DNA from 2 places in the Vibrio sp. VB16 genome. Region 1 is predicted to be linked to the other one. Evidence: riboswitches for the same ligand, from Rfam matches in the RefSeq annotation. Region 1 holds a riboswitch; the other holds the start of a gene.
What was found. Region 1 has a riboswitch for lysine ahead of IUZ65_RS10785 (Na+/H+ antiporter NhaC family protein). Riboswitches for the same ligand answer to the same signal wherever they lie in the genome.

Region 1 (7,621 bases):
CTGCTAACATCGGTCTTGGCTACTACGACGTAGAAGATTCAGGCAGCGTAATCGCACTAACAGGTGACTACACTATCGAGAAAGTAACACTTTCTGCAGGTGTTGATTTAGTTGACCCTGAAGCAGCTGGTTCTGACGACGTTACTAACTACTTCGTTAACGCAGGTTACGCAATTGCTCCAGCTACAACGCTTTACGCTGAAATTGGCGGCAACGACGTAGACGATAGCGAAGTTGGCTATGCTGTAGGCGCTAAAGTAGAATTCTAATCTGAAACTCTAGTTTCAAATAGAATCCAAAAAAACCACCCGTAGGGTGGTTTTTTTATTGCGTGAATAAATACCGTCTATGGGCTTGGCTCTACTACTTAGAATCGGTATCATGAAGCGGAATGACAATTTTAGTGTTTGAATAAATTAAGGAATAATATGAAACGCATATTCTATGTGCTAATTGGTTTAGTGCTATCAGGTGCAGTATCGTCAGCTGAGTTGATTCCAGGTAAAAATATACGGGTTTTGGTAATAAATGAACAAGAACCTGAATCTTGGAGTGGCCCCTACGAGTTAAAGGATGGGTTTACTCAGGTGGTAGTAAAAGTATCTGCGCGGCTCGGAAAAGGTTCAAGTAAGAAAGTGTTTGACTCTGCCCCATTCATAATGATGTTTGAAACCAATGGACAAGACTTAGAAATTATTGCACCTCAAATGAACAATTATGAGTGGGCAACTCGACATTTTGAAGGCGTACCAAAAATGAGATTGGTCGATTCGAATGGGGATGTAGAATATACCTACCAGAAACTCGAAGGCAAAGATGGCTTTATGCCGTACCAAGATGTTGATGAACTTGTTGTAGAGCACAACGAGAACAACGCCATCTTCTTCGGTAGCGAGGCTGAAATTACCGCGAAAGCGGAATTAGCAGCAGTTGCAGCAACAACCGCTGCGGCAGGAAGTTCTGTTGGGAATGAGAGCGCTGCAAAAGGAAGTTTATCTGGCAGCAGTGTTAACCTCGATCAACTAAAAGCTTGGTATCTAAAAGCCTCTAAAGCCGAGCGTAAAGAATTCCGTAGATGGATGATTGACCAAGAATAATCCTCCATTTATACCAAACCGTCAATAATTTGTTATTGGCGGTTTTTTATTGTCTGAATATTATTCCTAATACGGAAACGTTTGCTTTTTACCGTCATATTGCTGTTATAAATAACAAAGGCTAGAATTGGACATACGCCCTTACTAGCAGCAGAACCTTTCTATGAAATTTCCCGGTCAACGCAAATCTAAACACTACTTTCCCGTTAATGCGCGCGATCCTTTAGTGACTCAAGTACAAACTAATAAAAGGATGACAAGAACGCATATCATTGGGATTGATCAAACATTAGTGGATATCGAAGCTCGAGTGCCCGATCATTTCATCGAAAAATATGGTCTCAGTAAAGGTCATTCGCTGGTTATTGATGACGAAACAGCGGAGGCACTTTATCAGCAACTAAAACGCGATGAACTGATAAGCAATGAGTTTGCGGGTGGAACGATAGGAAATACGCTACATAATTATTCCGTTCTTGCTGATGACAAATCGACCCTGTTGGGTGTGATGAGCAAAGACATTGAAATCGGCAGCTATGGGTATCGCTATTTGTGTAATACCTCTAGCCGTATGGATCTTAACTACCTTCAATCAGTCACTGGCGCGATTGGACGCTGTTTTGCGTTGATATCGGACAACGGTGAACGAACCTTCGCTATAAGTGAAGGACAGATGAATCAGCTGCGTCCAGATAGTATCCCTGAATCGATTTTTGAAAATGCTTCTGCTTTGGTGTTAACGGCGTATTTGGTCCGTTGTAAAGAAGGCGACCCGATGCCGGATGCAACAATGCGAGCGATAGAGTACGCCAAAAAATATCATGTCCCTGTGGTGCTTACGCTTGGTACAAAGTTTGTTATTCAAGATGACCCACTGTTTTGGCAACAGTTTTTAAACGACCATGTGTCAGTTGTTGCGATGAACGAAGACGAAGCCGAGGCGCTCACCGGTAATGCAGACCCTCTGTTAGCAGCAGACAAGGCGTTGGATTGGGTTGACTTAGTATTGTGTACCGCGGGCCCTGTAGGGCTGTTTATGGCTGGTTATACCGAAGAGAGTGCCAAAAGACCAACCACGTTGCCACTGTTGCCTGGCGCTATCGCGGAGTTCAATGAATTCGAGTTTAGTCGACCAACCATCAAGGATGCGTGTGAGTCACCAATCAAGGTTTATTCGCATATTGCGCCTTATATGGGAGGACCTGAAAAAATTAAAAATACCAATGGAGCAGGGGATGCGGCACTTTCTGCGTTGTTGCATGATATGGCTGCAAATAGATATCACAAAGAAAATGTGCCAAATTCAAGTAAGCATCAATACCCTTATTTAACGTATTCCTCGTTCTCTCAAGTGTGTAAATATTCAAACAGAGCGAGCTATGAAGTATTAGTACAACATTCCCCCCGATTATCAAGAGGATTACCTGAGCGCGAAGATAGTTTAGAGGAAGCGTATTGGGAGAGATAATAGTTGTTGTATTAATAGGATGATAAAAAAAGAGCTCCCTAGGGAGCTCTTAATAATTTAATTCATTTACTTTAGATAAGGAAATCATCTAAAGGTTTACCAGCATCAAGCTGCGATTGGATAGTAGATGGTGTTCTACCTTGACCTGTCCAAGTTTTTTCTTCGCCATTTGTATCAACATATTTATATTTAGCTGGGCGAGGTTCGCGCTTCTTGCGAGTTTTTGTTTTGGTTTCGCCAGATAATGCAGAAATTAAATCTTCAACATCAATGCCATCTTTTGCAATCATCTGGGCATATTCAGCTAGCTTAGCTTCTCTTTCTGCTAATGCTGCTTTTTCTTCGTCTGCTGCTGAACGACGTTCTTCAACAACGACGGTAAGTTTTTCTAGGGCTTCTTCTAATTGCTCAAAAGTTAATTCGCGAGCAAAGGCACGCAGACTACGAATATTGAGCAGCGTTTTTGTAAGTTCTGACATGTTTACTTCCATTTGATTATTATTAAACATCATAATAATAACAGCCAAATTAAATAATACCAAATTATTTAGAATTAAATTATATATATCGTACTATTCTCGCGACAGAATAATATAAATTTTTGTAAATTGACCTCATATTTCCAATTCTGCGAACTGATATTTTGACATTCCTCTGACATTATTACGTAACCATTTAAAAAATAGTGTATATCAGCCATATTGAATTCTATGGACATATCTATCGAACGAAATGCATTGTGATGGCTTTTTATGTTGCAAAAGATGGTCAAATCCGTACAATTGCGCGCACCTTATTCAGTTTCTAGGTTTATATAAGAATTTTTCCTTATATCCTAGCTGTTTACTGAGGTAGAGGAGCAATAACTATCAGTACATTCTATTGGGGTGATGCCAATGAATAGTCTAGAAAGGAGTTATTGCCGAAGTGAGTGCGTTTATCAAGCCGCTTGCTGGGGTCGTATTTAATAATTACGACACTGCCATAGTGTATTTTTTATTAACTATGGAGCGCTACTGTGGGTTGGAAAACTGTTGGTTTTCTTTCACTTATCATTAACATATCCACATTTTACATGTTAATTCTGCAGTAGATCTCTAACCAATCGGTTTTGTAGATCATGAATTTAGTAGACTTTGCTTCGTCACCCTTATCGTTATTACCACCTTTAATGGCTTTAGGCCTTGCTGTCGTTACCCGCCGTGTATTAGTTTCCTTGGGTATTGGTATAGTATTAGGCGCCTTACTCCTTGCGGACTATTCCATATCAAACTCCTTTAGCTATATAGGCACTACGGTCAAAGGTGTATTTGTCGAGGATGGAGGTATCAATACTTGGAATATGAGTATTGTTGCCTTTTTAGTCATCCTTGGAATGATGACCGCGTTATTAACTCTATCTGGAGGCACTCGGGCGTTCGCTCTTTGGGCTCAGACACGAGTGAAAAGTAAACGTGGTTCACAATTGCTCGCCGCCTTTTTAGGTGTATTTATATTTGTCGATGATTATTTCAATAGCCTCGCTGTTGGCGCGATCTCACGCCCTGTCACCGACCGTTACAATGTGTCACGGGCAAAGTTGGCCTATATTTTAGATTCAACCGCAGCGCCTATGTGTGTATTAATGCCTGTCTCTAGTTGGGGCGCGTATATAATGACTATTATTAGCGGTATTCTAGTCAGCCATGGGCTAACTGAATATTCAGCTTTGGGTGCCTATTTACGTTTAGTACCAATGAATTTCTATGCGGTATTCGCATTATTGATGGTGTTTGCTGTTGCATGGTTTCAATTAGATATTGGTGCAATGAGTAAACATGAACATGAAGCGTCCCTAAACAATAAATCCACTTCTGATGAAAGCAGTTCTGAAGCTTTAGAATTAAATGAAGAGCTCGATATCGTAGAAAGTGAATATGGAAAAGTGTCTGATTTAGTCCTTCCTATTCTATTTTTGATTATCGCAACGGTTGTGTCGATGATATATACCGGAAGCACAGCATTAGAATCTGACGGTAAAATGTTTTCAGTGCTAGGGGCATTTGAAAATACCGATGTTGGTCGCTCGCTCGTATATGGAGGCTTAGCCGGACTAACTATTGCATTATTTACCGTCTTCAAGCAGAAATTACCGATAGCCGATATTGCTAATACAGTTTGGATCGGCGCTAAATCTATGTTTAGCGCTATATTAATATTGATTTTTGCATGGTCGATAGGCTCGGTTATCGGTGACATGAAAACAGGGGCTTATTTGTCTTCTTTAATCCAAGGCAATATTAGCGTCCATTGGTTACCTGTCATTTTATTTTTATTGTCTGGGTTAATGGCATTCTCTACAGGAACATCATGGGGAACGTTTGGGATAATGTTACCGATAGCAGGCGATATGGCCGGTGCGACAGACTTAACAATGATGTTGCCTATGCTGAGTGCTGTTTTGGCCGGTTCAGTCTTCGGTGACCACTGTTCACCAATTTCAGATACGACTATATTGTCATCTACGGGGGCCGGTTGTAATCATATCGACCACGTTGCGACTCAGTTGCCTTATGCCATTACTGTCGCGCTTGTCTCTAGTGTCGGTTTTATTGTTCTTGGATTGACGAATTCTGTCGCAACGTCATTCGCTACTGCCTTTATTGCATTCGTGATTGCCTGCTTTGTATTGTCGACGATATCTAAAGCAAAAAGCCTACAGATGCAAAATGCGTAAAAAAAACGAATTTTTAGGTTGAAAATTGAATCGAGCTTAGTTAGTGTGTTTATAAGCGAAAGGAACTAAGAAATTATGCGTATATTTGTAATGAACATTCACCACCATCATCATCCTGAGTAGTCTTTCGGGCGGTGTACGCATACCCGGGAGATAATAAATCCCGGAGGTCAAATCAAAGATTCGAACCCTCGGGAAATAAAAACCCCGAGGGTTTTTTGGTTTTAGATGTTTCAACGTATTTATGTACAAAATCGCGCCAGTAATTTGTAATTCAAAGCGAAATTAGAATTTAGAAAAATAACGAATATTCAGACAGGGAATAGAATAATGCAAACACAACGACTCAGAATTGCCATCCAGAAAAAAGGCCGCCTAAGTAAAGAATGCCAAGAACTGCTTAAAAAGTGTGGTGCTAAGTTTAATTTGATGGGTGAGCGTTTAGTTGTCCATACAGAAAATATGCCTATCGATTTACTACTTGTGCGTGATGATGACATCCCTGGGTTGGTCATGGATGGTGTGGTTGACCTTGGTTTTATCGGTGAAAATGAGCTAGAAGAGGTCCGCTTAGACAGAGTGGCCTTAGGTGAACCGAGTGAATTTGTGGCACTTCGTCGTTTAGATTTTGGTGGTTGTCGATTATCCATTGCTATTAATCAAGATGAGCAATACAACGGTCCGCAAGACCTTAACGGTAAGCGTATTGCTACTACCTACCCACACCTTCTAAAAGCCTTTATGGATGAGCAAGGTGTTGAGTTCAGTACCTGTAATTTACAAGGGTCTGTAGAAGTGGCCCCTCGTGCTGGTTTGGCGGATGCGATTGCCGATCTTGTTTCAACTGGTGCAACGTTAGAAGCGAATGGGCTGAAAGAAGCCGAAGTTATTTTCCGTTCTAAAGCGACATTGATTCAACGTGCCGGTGAGTTTGATGAAGATAAGGAAGCACTTATCAATAAGCTACTTACTCGTATGCAAGGTGTTATTCAGGCAAAAGAGTCCAAATACATCATGTTGCACGCACCTACTGATCAGTTAGAGGCTATAAAAGCGCTTTTACCTGGTGCGGAAAACCCAACAGTATTACCCCTTGCCGCAGAGACAAACCGAGTAGCCGTGCACTTAGTGAGTACAGAAAATCTATTTTGGGAAACGATGGAACAGCTTAAAGAGCTCGGTGCGAGTTCAATTCTTGTTCTTCCAATCGAAAAAATGATGGAGTAAGTCATGAAGACTGTTGTTTGGCAATCTTTAAGTGAATCGCAGCAAGACTCAGTTTTAGAGCGTCCGGCAATTGCCGAAGGCGCAAATATTACGGCGACAGTGCAAGGCGTTATCAAAAAAGTCCGTTCTGAGGGTGATAAAGCACTGCTCGAACTTACGCAAAAATTTGATGGAGTGACGCCAGCGTCCATTCGTGTTTCTAGCGAAGAGATAGAAGCGGCCTCGGAGAGGCTTTCAGAGAAAATGAAAGAAGCGCTTGGACAAGCGTATAAAAATATTTCTGTTTTCCATAAAGCACAAAAGCCACAACCACTCAAGGTTGAAACACAACCTGGCGTCGTTTGCGAGTTGTTAACAAGGCCAATCAATAAGGTTGGTTTGTATATTCCAGGTGGTAGCGCGCCATTACCATCGACGGTACTCATGTTGGGCGTGCCTTCACAAATAGCGGGTTGTCGTCAGGTTGTTCTCTGTTCTCCACCGCCTATTGCCGACGAGATTTTATACGTTGCTAAGTTGTGTAAAATAGATGAAGTGTACAATGTGGGTGGCGGTCAAGCGATTGCGGCAATGGCTTATGGAACCGAAACGGTTTCAAAAGTAGAGAAGATTTTTGGCCCCGGTAATGCTTATGTAACTGAAGCAAAACGTCAAGTCAGCAATGACTTCCGCGGAGCCGCCATTGATATGCCAGCGGGACCTTCTGAAGTACTTGTTATCGCTGATGAAACGGCTAATCCAGAGTTTGTCGCGGCGGATTTACTAAGCCAAGCAGAACATGGCCCGGATTCTCAGGTTATATTATTGACGCCTTCACCGGTTATTGCGGATAAAGTGGCCGATGCTGTACAGGCTCAGCTAAAACAACTTTCCCGCGCCGACATTGCGGAAAAAGCACTCGGTTCCAGTGTCATTGTTATTGCCGATTCGATTCCGCAGTGCGTGTCAATCTCGAATGCCTATGGCCCCGAACACCTTATTGTTCAAACCCGATACCCAAGAGAGCTTTTACCGTTGTTAGATAATGCTGGTTCGATCTTCTTAGGTGATTGGTCTCCAGAGTCTGTGGGTGATTATGCCTCTGGTACTAACCATGTTCTTCCGACTTATGGT
Region 2 (7,621 bases), 910 kb from region 1:
AGAGTGGTTGCGGATGAGTGGACAACGAAAACACCGAATAAGCCTCGCTTTGTTGCCGGAGTATTAGGGCCGACTAACCGTACGTGTTCAATTTCTCCTGATGTGAATGATCCAGGGTTTCGTAATGTCAGCTTCGATGAACTAGTAGAAGCATACTCAGAATCGACGAAAGCCCTTATACGAGGTGGTTCAGATCTAATACTAATCGAAACTATATTTGATACGCTTAATGCAAAAGCGTGTGCGTTTGCTGTCGATACGGTATTTGAAGAACTGGATATCACGTTACCGGTAATGATCTCCGGAACAATCACTGATGCGTCTGGTCGTACGCTTTCAGGTCAAACGACGGAGGCATTTTATAATGCGCTTCGTCATGTAAATCCGATCTCATTTGGCCTTAATTGTGCTCTAGGGCCCGACGAACTTAGGCAGTATGTCGTAGAGATGTCTAGAATTTCTGAAACCTATGTTTCAGTTCACCCTAATGCAGGATTACCTAATGCGTTTGGTGAATATGATCTTTCGCCAGAGGATATGGCGGAACATATTATTGAGTGGGCTGAAAGCGGCTATGTAAACATGGTTGGAGGCTGTTGTGGGACGACGCCTGAACACATTCGTCAGATGGCATTAGCGGTGGAAGGGGTTAAACCTCGACAATTGCCAGACATCCCCAAGGCCTGTCGTCTTTCTGGCTTAGAGCCAGTAACCATTGACAAAGGCACACTGTTTGTCAATGTGGGAGAACGAACCAATGTGACAGGTTCTGCTCGATTCAAGCGCCTTATCAAAGATGAGCTTTACGATGAAGCCTTAGACGTTGCGCGTCAACAAGTTGAAAGTGGTGCGCAGGTCATCGATATTAATATGGATGAGGGGATGCTTGATTCTGAAGCGTGTATGGTGCGTTTTCTTAATCTTTGCGCGACGGAACCAGAAATATCTAAAGTTCCTATCATGGTGGATTCGTCAAAATGGGAGGTAATAGAGGCCGGTCTGAAGTGTATTCAGGGTAAAGGTATTGTTAACTCAATTTCCCTGAAAGAAGGAAAAGAAAAATTTATCCATCAGGCTAAGCTTATCCGTCGTTACGGAGCGGCTGTTATTGTCATGGCTTTTGACGAAATAGGACAAGCTGATACACGTGAACGCAAGTTACAAATCTGTACTGAGGCATATCATGTTCTCGTTGATGAAGTCGGTTTTCCACCAGAAGACATTATTTTTGACCCAAATATTTTTGCAGTTGCGACAGGTATCGATGAACATAATAATTATGCATTAGACTTTATTAATGCAGTAGCGGATATCAAACGCGATCTTCCATACGCAATGATATCTGGTGGTGTTTCTAACGTATCCTTTTCCTTTAGAGGAAACAATTATGTGCGTGAAGCAATACACGCCGTGTTCCTGTACCACTGTTTTAAAAATGGTATGGATATGGGTATTGTTAATGCTGGGCAATTGGAAATATATGACAACGTACCGGAAAAGCTACGTAATGCAGTTGAAGATGTCATTCTAAATAGAACGGATAAGGGAACAGAAAATCTTCTCGACATTGCCAATGAGTATCGTGGTAATGCCGTGGGTAAAGAAGACGATTCGTCTACTCAAGAATGGCGAAGTTGGCCTGTAGAGAAAAGGTTAGAGCATTCTCTCGTTAAGGGTATTACAGAATTTATCGTCGAAGATACAGAACAGGCAAGAGTAAATGCTTCTAAGCCACTGCACGTCATTGAAGGCCCTTTAATGGATGGCATGAATGTAGTTGGTGATTTGTTTGGTGAAGGGAAAATGTTTTTGCCGCAAGTGGTTAAATCTGCGCGGGTAATGAAGCAAGCTGTCGCTCATTTAGAGCCCTTCATTAATGCCTCGAAAGAAGAGAGTCGCGCAAACGGAAAAATCCTGCTTGCGACAGTTAAAGGTGATGTACACGATATCGGTAAGAATATTGTGGGTGTTGTTTTACAGTGTAATAACTACGAGATAATTGACCTTGGTGTAATGGTTTCTTGCGAAAAAATTCTCAAGGTGGCTAAGGAAGAGAAGGTCGATATTATTGGTTTGTCTGGCTTGATTACTCCCTCGCTAGATGAAATGGTGCATGTAGCCAAAGAGATGGAACGACAGGGATTCGATCTTCCACTTCTAATCGGTGGCGCGACGACATCGAAAGCCCATACTGCTGTCAAGATTGAACAGAATTATAGCCATCCAGTTGTTTACGTAAATAATGCTTCGCGTGCTGTTGGTGTTTGCTCATCATTACTTTCGGATGAATTGCGTCCAGCGTTTGTCGAAAAAGTTGAACAAGACTATGTCAAAGTTCGAGATCAACATAATCGTAAAAAACCTCGTACAAAGCCTGTTTCATTGCAAAGAGCAAGAGACAATAAAGTTGTGATTGACTGGCAGAATTATACCCCTCCAGAACCTGAAAAAATAGGCGTGCACGTTTTTGAAAATTTTGATGTAGCCAGCTTGAGACGTTATATAGATTGGACTCCTTTCTTTATGACATGGACGCTTATGGGTAAGTACCCTAAGATTTTTGAACATGAAGAAGTCGGTGAAGAGGCGAAAAGGTTATTTGATGATGCGAATGAATGGTTGGACAAAATAGAACGCGAAGGCTTACTTAAAGCAAGTGGCATTTGTGCTTTACTTCCTGCCGCAAGTATTGGTGACGATATCGAAGTGTATACGGATGAATCACGTACTCAAGTTGCTAAAGTACTACACAATTTACGTCAGCAGACAGAAAAGCCTAAAGGCTTTAACTATTGTTTGAGTGACTATATTGCCCCCAAATCTAGTGGTAAAAAGGATTGGATTGGAGGGTTTGCGGTTACAGGTGGTATTGGTGAGCGCGAACTGGCCGATAAGTTTAAAGCGGATGGTGATGACTACAATGCAATCATGGTTCAGGCTGTGGCCGATCGATTAGCAGAAGCGTTTGCTGAATGTTTGCATGAAAAAGTGCGTAAAGAGGTTTGGGGTTACTCTCCCGAGGAGACATTATCCAACGAAGATCTTATTAGAGAGAAATACCAAGGTATTAGGCCTGCACCTGGTTACCCAGCTTGTCCTGAGCATACAGAAAAAGGTGCTCTATGGGAGCTTCTTAATGTTGAAGAAGCGATTGGTATGTCTTTGACGTCCAGTTATGCAATGTGGCCTGGAGCTTCAGTTTCTGGTTGGTATTTTTCACACCCTGATTCGCGATTTTTTGCTGTTGCTCAGATACAACAAGATCAGGTTGAAGATTATGCAGAGCGTAAAGGTTGGAATATTCTTGATGCTGAAAAGTGGTTAGGCCCTAACATCGGCTAGTAGTGAAAGCTATTGCTAGGCGAAAATAACCGTCTTTGACGGCATGAAAGAAGATAAATAACGGTGAATAAAAAGGCTTGGCTAAAGATACCAAGCCTTTTTTATTCGAAGTCCATTACTCGCGTAGTTCGAATAATTCTCTATGTAGATCCTGAACGGCTCGACGGGAATCGACTGAGCGTACTAAGAAACACAAATTGTGCGGACTAGCACCATAGCAAATCATACGCAGATTGAAGTCTTCTAGCGTACTGAATACTTTTTTTGCGTAACCTTTACATTCACTCATATTGTTGCCAATAAGTGCGACCAAACAGAGGTTTTGTTCAACTTCTACAGTACAAAGTTCTTCAAGTTCTTTTTGAGCGTCACTAGGTAGTTCTGGCGCGCCACCAGAGGTGTTCGTTTGGTCAAGGGTAAGCGATACACTTACTTCTGACGTAGTGATCAGATCAACGGAAATCTTATACTTCGCTAGAATTTTAAACACGTCGGCTAAAAATCCATACGCTTGAAACATATTCGGACTACGCAGCGTTACCATGGTTTGGTTTCCGCGTAATGCTAACGCTCTAAACAGCGGTGAACTTCTAACTTCTTGTCTGATCCACGTTCCTCCTTTTTCTGGTTCTTTAGACGAGCCTACGAACACGGGAATACCATGGCGTAAAGCGGGAACTAATGTTGATGGGTGTAGTATTTTGGCTCCGAAGTTTGCCATTTCGGAGGCTTCGCTGAAACTAATTTCAGGGATGGGTGCAGCCTTCGCTACTATGCGTGGGTCTGTCGTGTAAATACCAGGAACATCGGTCCATATCTCTAGGCCTGAGGCTTCAACAGATTCCGCGATTAATGCGGCACTATAGTCACTGCCACCACGACCAAATGTCGTCGTATTACCATCTATATCAGCGCCAATAAAGCCTTGTGTAACGACAACATAATCGCGACATAAAGGGATGAGTTTTTTTTGTGCTAAGCTGGCAACCGAATCTAATTCAGGTTCTGCTTTTCCGTAAACGCTGTTGGTTCTCATTATATCGCGAATGTTAAAACGTGCAGCATTTAGACCTCGCTCTCTTAGTATTTGAGTAAGCAAGTGGGTTGACATCCGTTCGCCATAAGCAACCATGTGGTCTGTGAGCTTATCGCTACTTTGGAATGATGCGGCTTCAGCAGCCGATGCCACGCTCTTTAATAAAGAGGCGACGGCTTGTTCTGTTTCTAAAGGGTCGGCGAGTTTGTCAATAATGGCATAATGGATATCTTCAAGTTGTTCAATGACAATACGACGACGTTGTTCGTCTTGAACACCATTTGCCAACTCAACCAACAAATTTGTCACACCAGAGCAAGCACTAATGACGATAAGTTTTGTGTTTGGATTATTCTCGATTATCTCAGCACAACGGCTCATGGCTTCAAAGCTGGCAACGCTTGTGCCACCAAATTTTGCTACATTGAATGCGCTCACGGCATTTCTCCCTGTATGTATTCAAATTAACAGTATTTCTATTTTTGTTATATTGAAGAGAGATTACTAGAGCAGAGGAAAAGCATTAGACATGGATGCGGACCTCAGAAGCTCTTCACCAAACAAGGTTGGTGACAATTGGTAGGATTCAGCCTACTCAACCGATGATCATTCACACTCAATGAAGTGTCATCTCGGCACTGCTCCCCCTGAATGCTTTGTCTCGGAGTTAAGGCTCCACAAAACACCTGCCTGGGCAATGCTCCTCTTCTGCTATAAAGCGAATTATCTAAATCAAGTTCAAAAAATCCAGACCTATTCATTGAACGATGTTGACGTCTAAATGTCAATTGTTAAAACGAATATTTGCCCAGTATTTATACAACTTACAAACGGTTCTTTATCAAGTGGTTTGACCTCTATACTAGAGTCGAATTGTTGGATGATGAATTATGAGTTAGTCTTTAATACCCTACACGTCTTATAAAAGGAATAATTATGACGATACAGAGCTTTATACCTCCTCATAGAACATTAATGGGGCCCGGTCCTTCAGATATTTCACCGCAAGTTTTGCAAGCGTTGAGCCGTCCAACGATAGGGCATCTTGACCCATTATTCATCAATATGATGGATGAACTAAAACAGCTTCTTAAATACGCTTTCCAAACAGAGAACACGTTTACTATTGCGGTATCTGCACCGGGCAGTGCTGGTATGGAAGCTTGTTTTGTCAACCTAGTAGAAGCTGGTGATAAAGTGGTTGTATGCCGAAATGGTGTGTTTGGTGAAAGGATGCGTGAGAATGTCATCCGCTGCGGTGGTGAAGCTGTCGTGGTTGATAATGAATGGGGCGAACCTGTTGATGTTAGAAAAGTAAGAGATGCCCTTGACGCTAACCCTGATGCAAAAATTTTAGCCTTCGTACATGCTGAAACCTCTACAGGCGCTCTCAGTGACGCACAAGCTTTGGCTTCTTTAGCGCAAGAGCGAGGGGTCTTGACCATTGTTGATGCGGTGACTTCGCTTGGAGGCGTGCCGTTGAAAGTAGACGAATGGGGATTAGATGCGGTGTATTCTGGTAGTCAAAAATGTCTGTCCTGTGTGCCTGGTCTATCTCCTTTGACTTTTTCTGCAGCGGCTATTCAGCGCATTCAAAATAGAAAGTCACCTGTGCAGAGTTGGTTTTTAGATCAAAGTTTAGTTTTGGGTTACTGGAGTGGTGAAGGTAAACGTAGTTATCATCACACCGCACCTGTAAATAGCCTTTATGCACTACATGAAGCCTTGTTGTTACTAAAAAATGAAGGATTAGAAAATGCATGGAAACGGCATCAGGCCATGCATGAAAAATTGAAGAATGGTTTAGAGTTAATGGGGATTCAATTTGTAGTAGATGAAGATTATCGACTGCCACAACTCAACGCCGTATATATACCTGAAGGGGTAGACGATGGCGCAGTTAGAGCAACGTTACTGAATGAGTATAACTTAGAAATAGGTGCCGGTTTGGGAGCATTAGCTGGAAAGACATGGCGTATCGGATTGATGGGATATGCCTCGAGAAATGAAAACGTGGCTCTATGTCTAAAAGCATTAGACGAGACTTTACACCAATAAACTCGTAAGTAGGGTGGTTTGTACCACTCTACTTTTTAGTCGTCCCCTCTTTTTTTTCGGTATCAAAGTCAACTGAAATGCTCTCCTCTTCAATCACATTCTTCTCAGTATTTTGGTTGAGTTCTTCACCTACAACAATAGGCTCTATGTCTATAGTCGAAAAATCATGATTTGGAAACAAGAAACTGGCTTCTGAACGTATTTGATTTGCTTTGCTTATTTCACCTAAACCTAAATAGGCCATGATCAGATTGCTGTAATATAGTTCTTGAGGTTTTTGTCTAATAGCTTGTAAAGCCCAGACTATGTATTGTTTGATGGCAAGCGCATCATCAGTTAATAATCCCTGCTTAAGAGAGGCACTGTATAGATTCCACTCGTAGCGCAATTGTTGCGATATGGGATAGGCGGTTTGTGTCAGAATTCTTGAGTCTTTTGGAAAAGAGTGTTCAAACCTAAACAATGTCATGTTTGTTTGTAATGCCATCAGCATATAAGCAGATGTGATCGTTGGAACAACAAAGCTAGTGCTTCTTATCAGAACCTTGGTAACCTTAGAAATAGAGTGGATTTTGTATTTTGAGGTTCTTTGATCGATCCAATATAAAAGTATGATGAAAACCAACCAGTGAATAGCGGAATGATAAAAAGGTGCGCCCATCTGGCTATGCAACACTATAGGTATAAATAGGCTAAATATGGCTAATCGAGTTCCTCTACGTGCAGAGTATATTTTGAACAGCACCATTATCATCGCAAGGAAAATACCCACAATTGGAATCAGCCCTCCTTCTATTCCCCAATAAAGAGTTTCATTTAATGGATGCTCGACAGATGAGTATCCTACCGGGTAATCGGCGTTTAATTGATGTTGTCTCGCAGAATACAAAATATATTCGGGCTCAAATCGTCCATACCCGTATCCAGTAAAAGGTTTTTCTATGAGCATATCTATCGCTTGTGGAAATAACGTAGATCTCTCTATTTGTTGTTTTTGAAAGGACTGCGCGTCAACGCTATTGGCGGAAATAAGTATCAAACCAAACCCTATTCCAGCCACTGATGATGATATCCAACCGCTGAATCTTTGTGGTGTTGAGAATCGATACAAATAGGTTGCAATAATAACAAAACCGAATGCCGTACCTATCCATTCTAATTCGCGTGCAAGAATGATAATTAGAG

Region 2: another riboswitch for lysine. It lies ahead of lysC (lysine-sensitive aspartokinase 3); the one in region 1 lies ahead of IUZ65_RS10785 (Na+/H+ antiporter NhaC family protein).

Annotation. Positions count from the first base shown of each region.
Region 1 is NZ_CP087590.1:2,389,036-2,396,656, reverse strand. Features, by position in the region: gene IUZ65_RS10805 (porin) at 1-269, shown strand, start outside; gene IUZ65_RS10800 (DUF2057 family protein) at 429-1,097, shown strand; gene IUZ65_RS10795 (inosine/guanosine kinase) at 1,261-2,565, shown strand; gene IUZ65_RS10790 (H-NS family histone-like protein) at 2,637-3,044, opposite strand; lysine riboswitch at 3,410-3,589, shown strand; gene IUZ65_RS10785 (Na+/H+ antiporter NhaC family protein) at 3,686-5,281, shown strand; His leader region at 5,380-5,501, shown strand; gene hisG (ATP phosphoribosyltransferase) at 5,612-6,508, shown strand; gene hisD (histidinol dehydrogenase) at 6,512-7,621, shown strand, end outside.
Region 2 is NZ_CP087590.1:3,297,520-3,305,140, reverse strand. Features, by position in the region: gene metH (methionine synthase) at 1-3,342, shown strand, start outside; gene lysC (lysine-sensitive aspartokinase 3) at 3,458-4,816, opposite strand; lysine riboswitch at 4,917-5,094, opposite strand; gene IUZ65_RS15020 (pyridoxal-phosphate-dependent aminotransferase family protein) at 5,315-6,436, shown strand; gene IUZ65_RS15015 (PglL family O-oligosaccharyltransferase) at 6,465-7,621, opposite strand, start outside.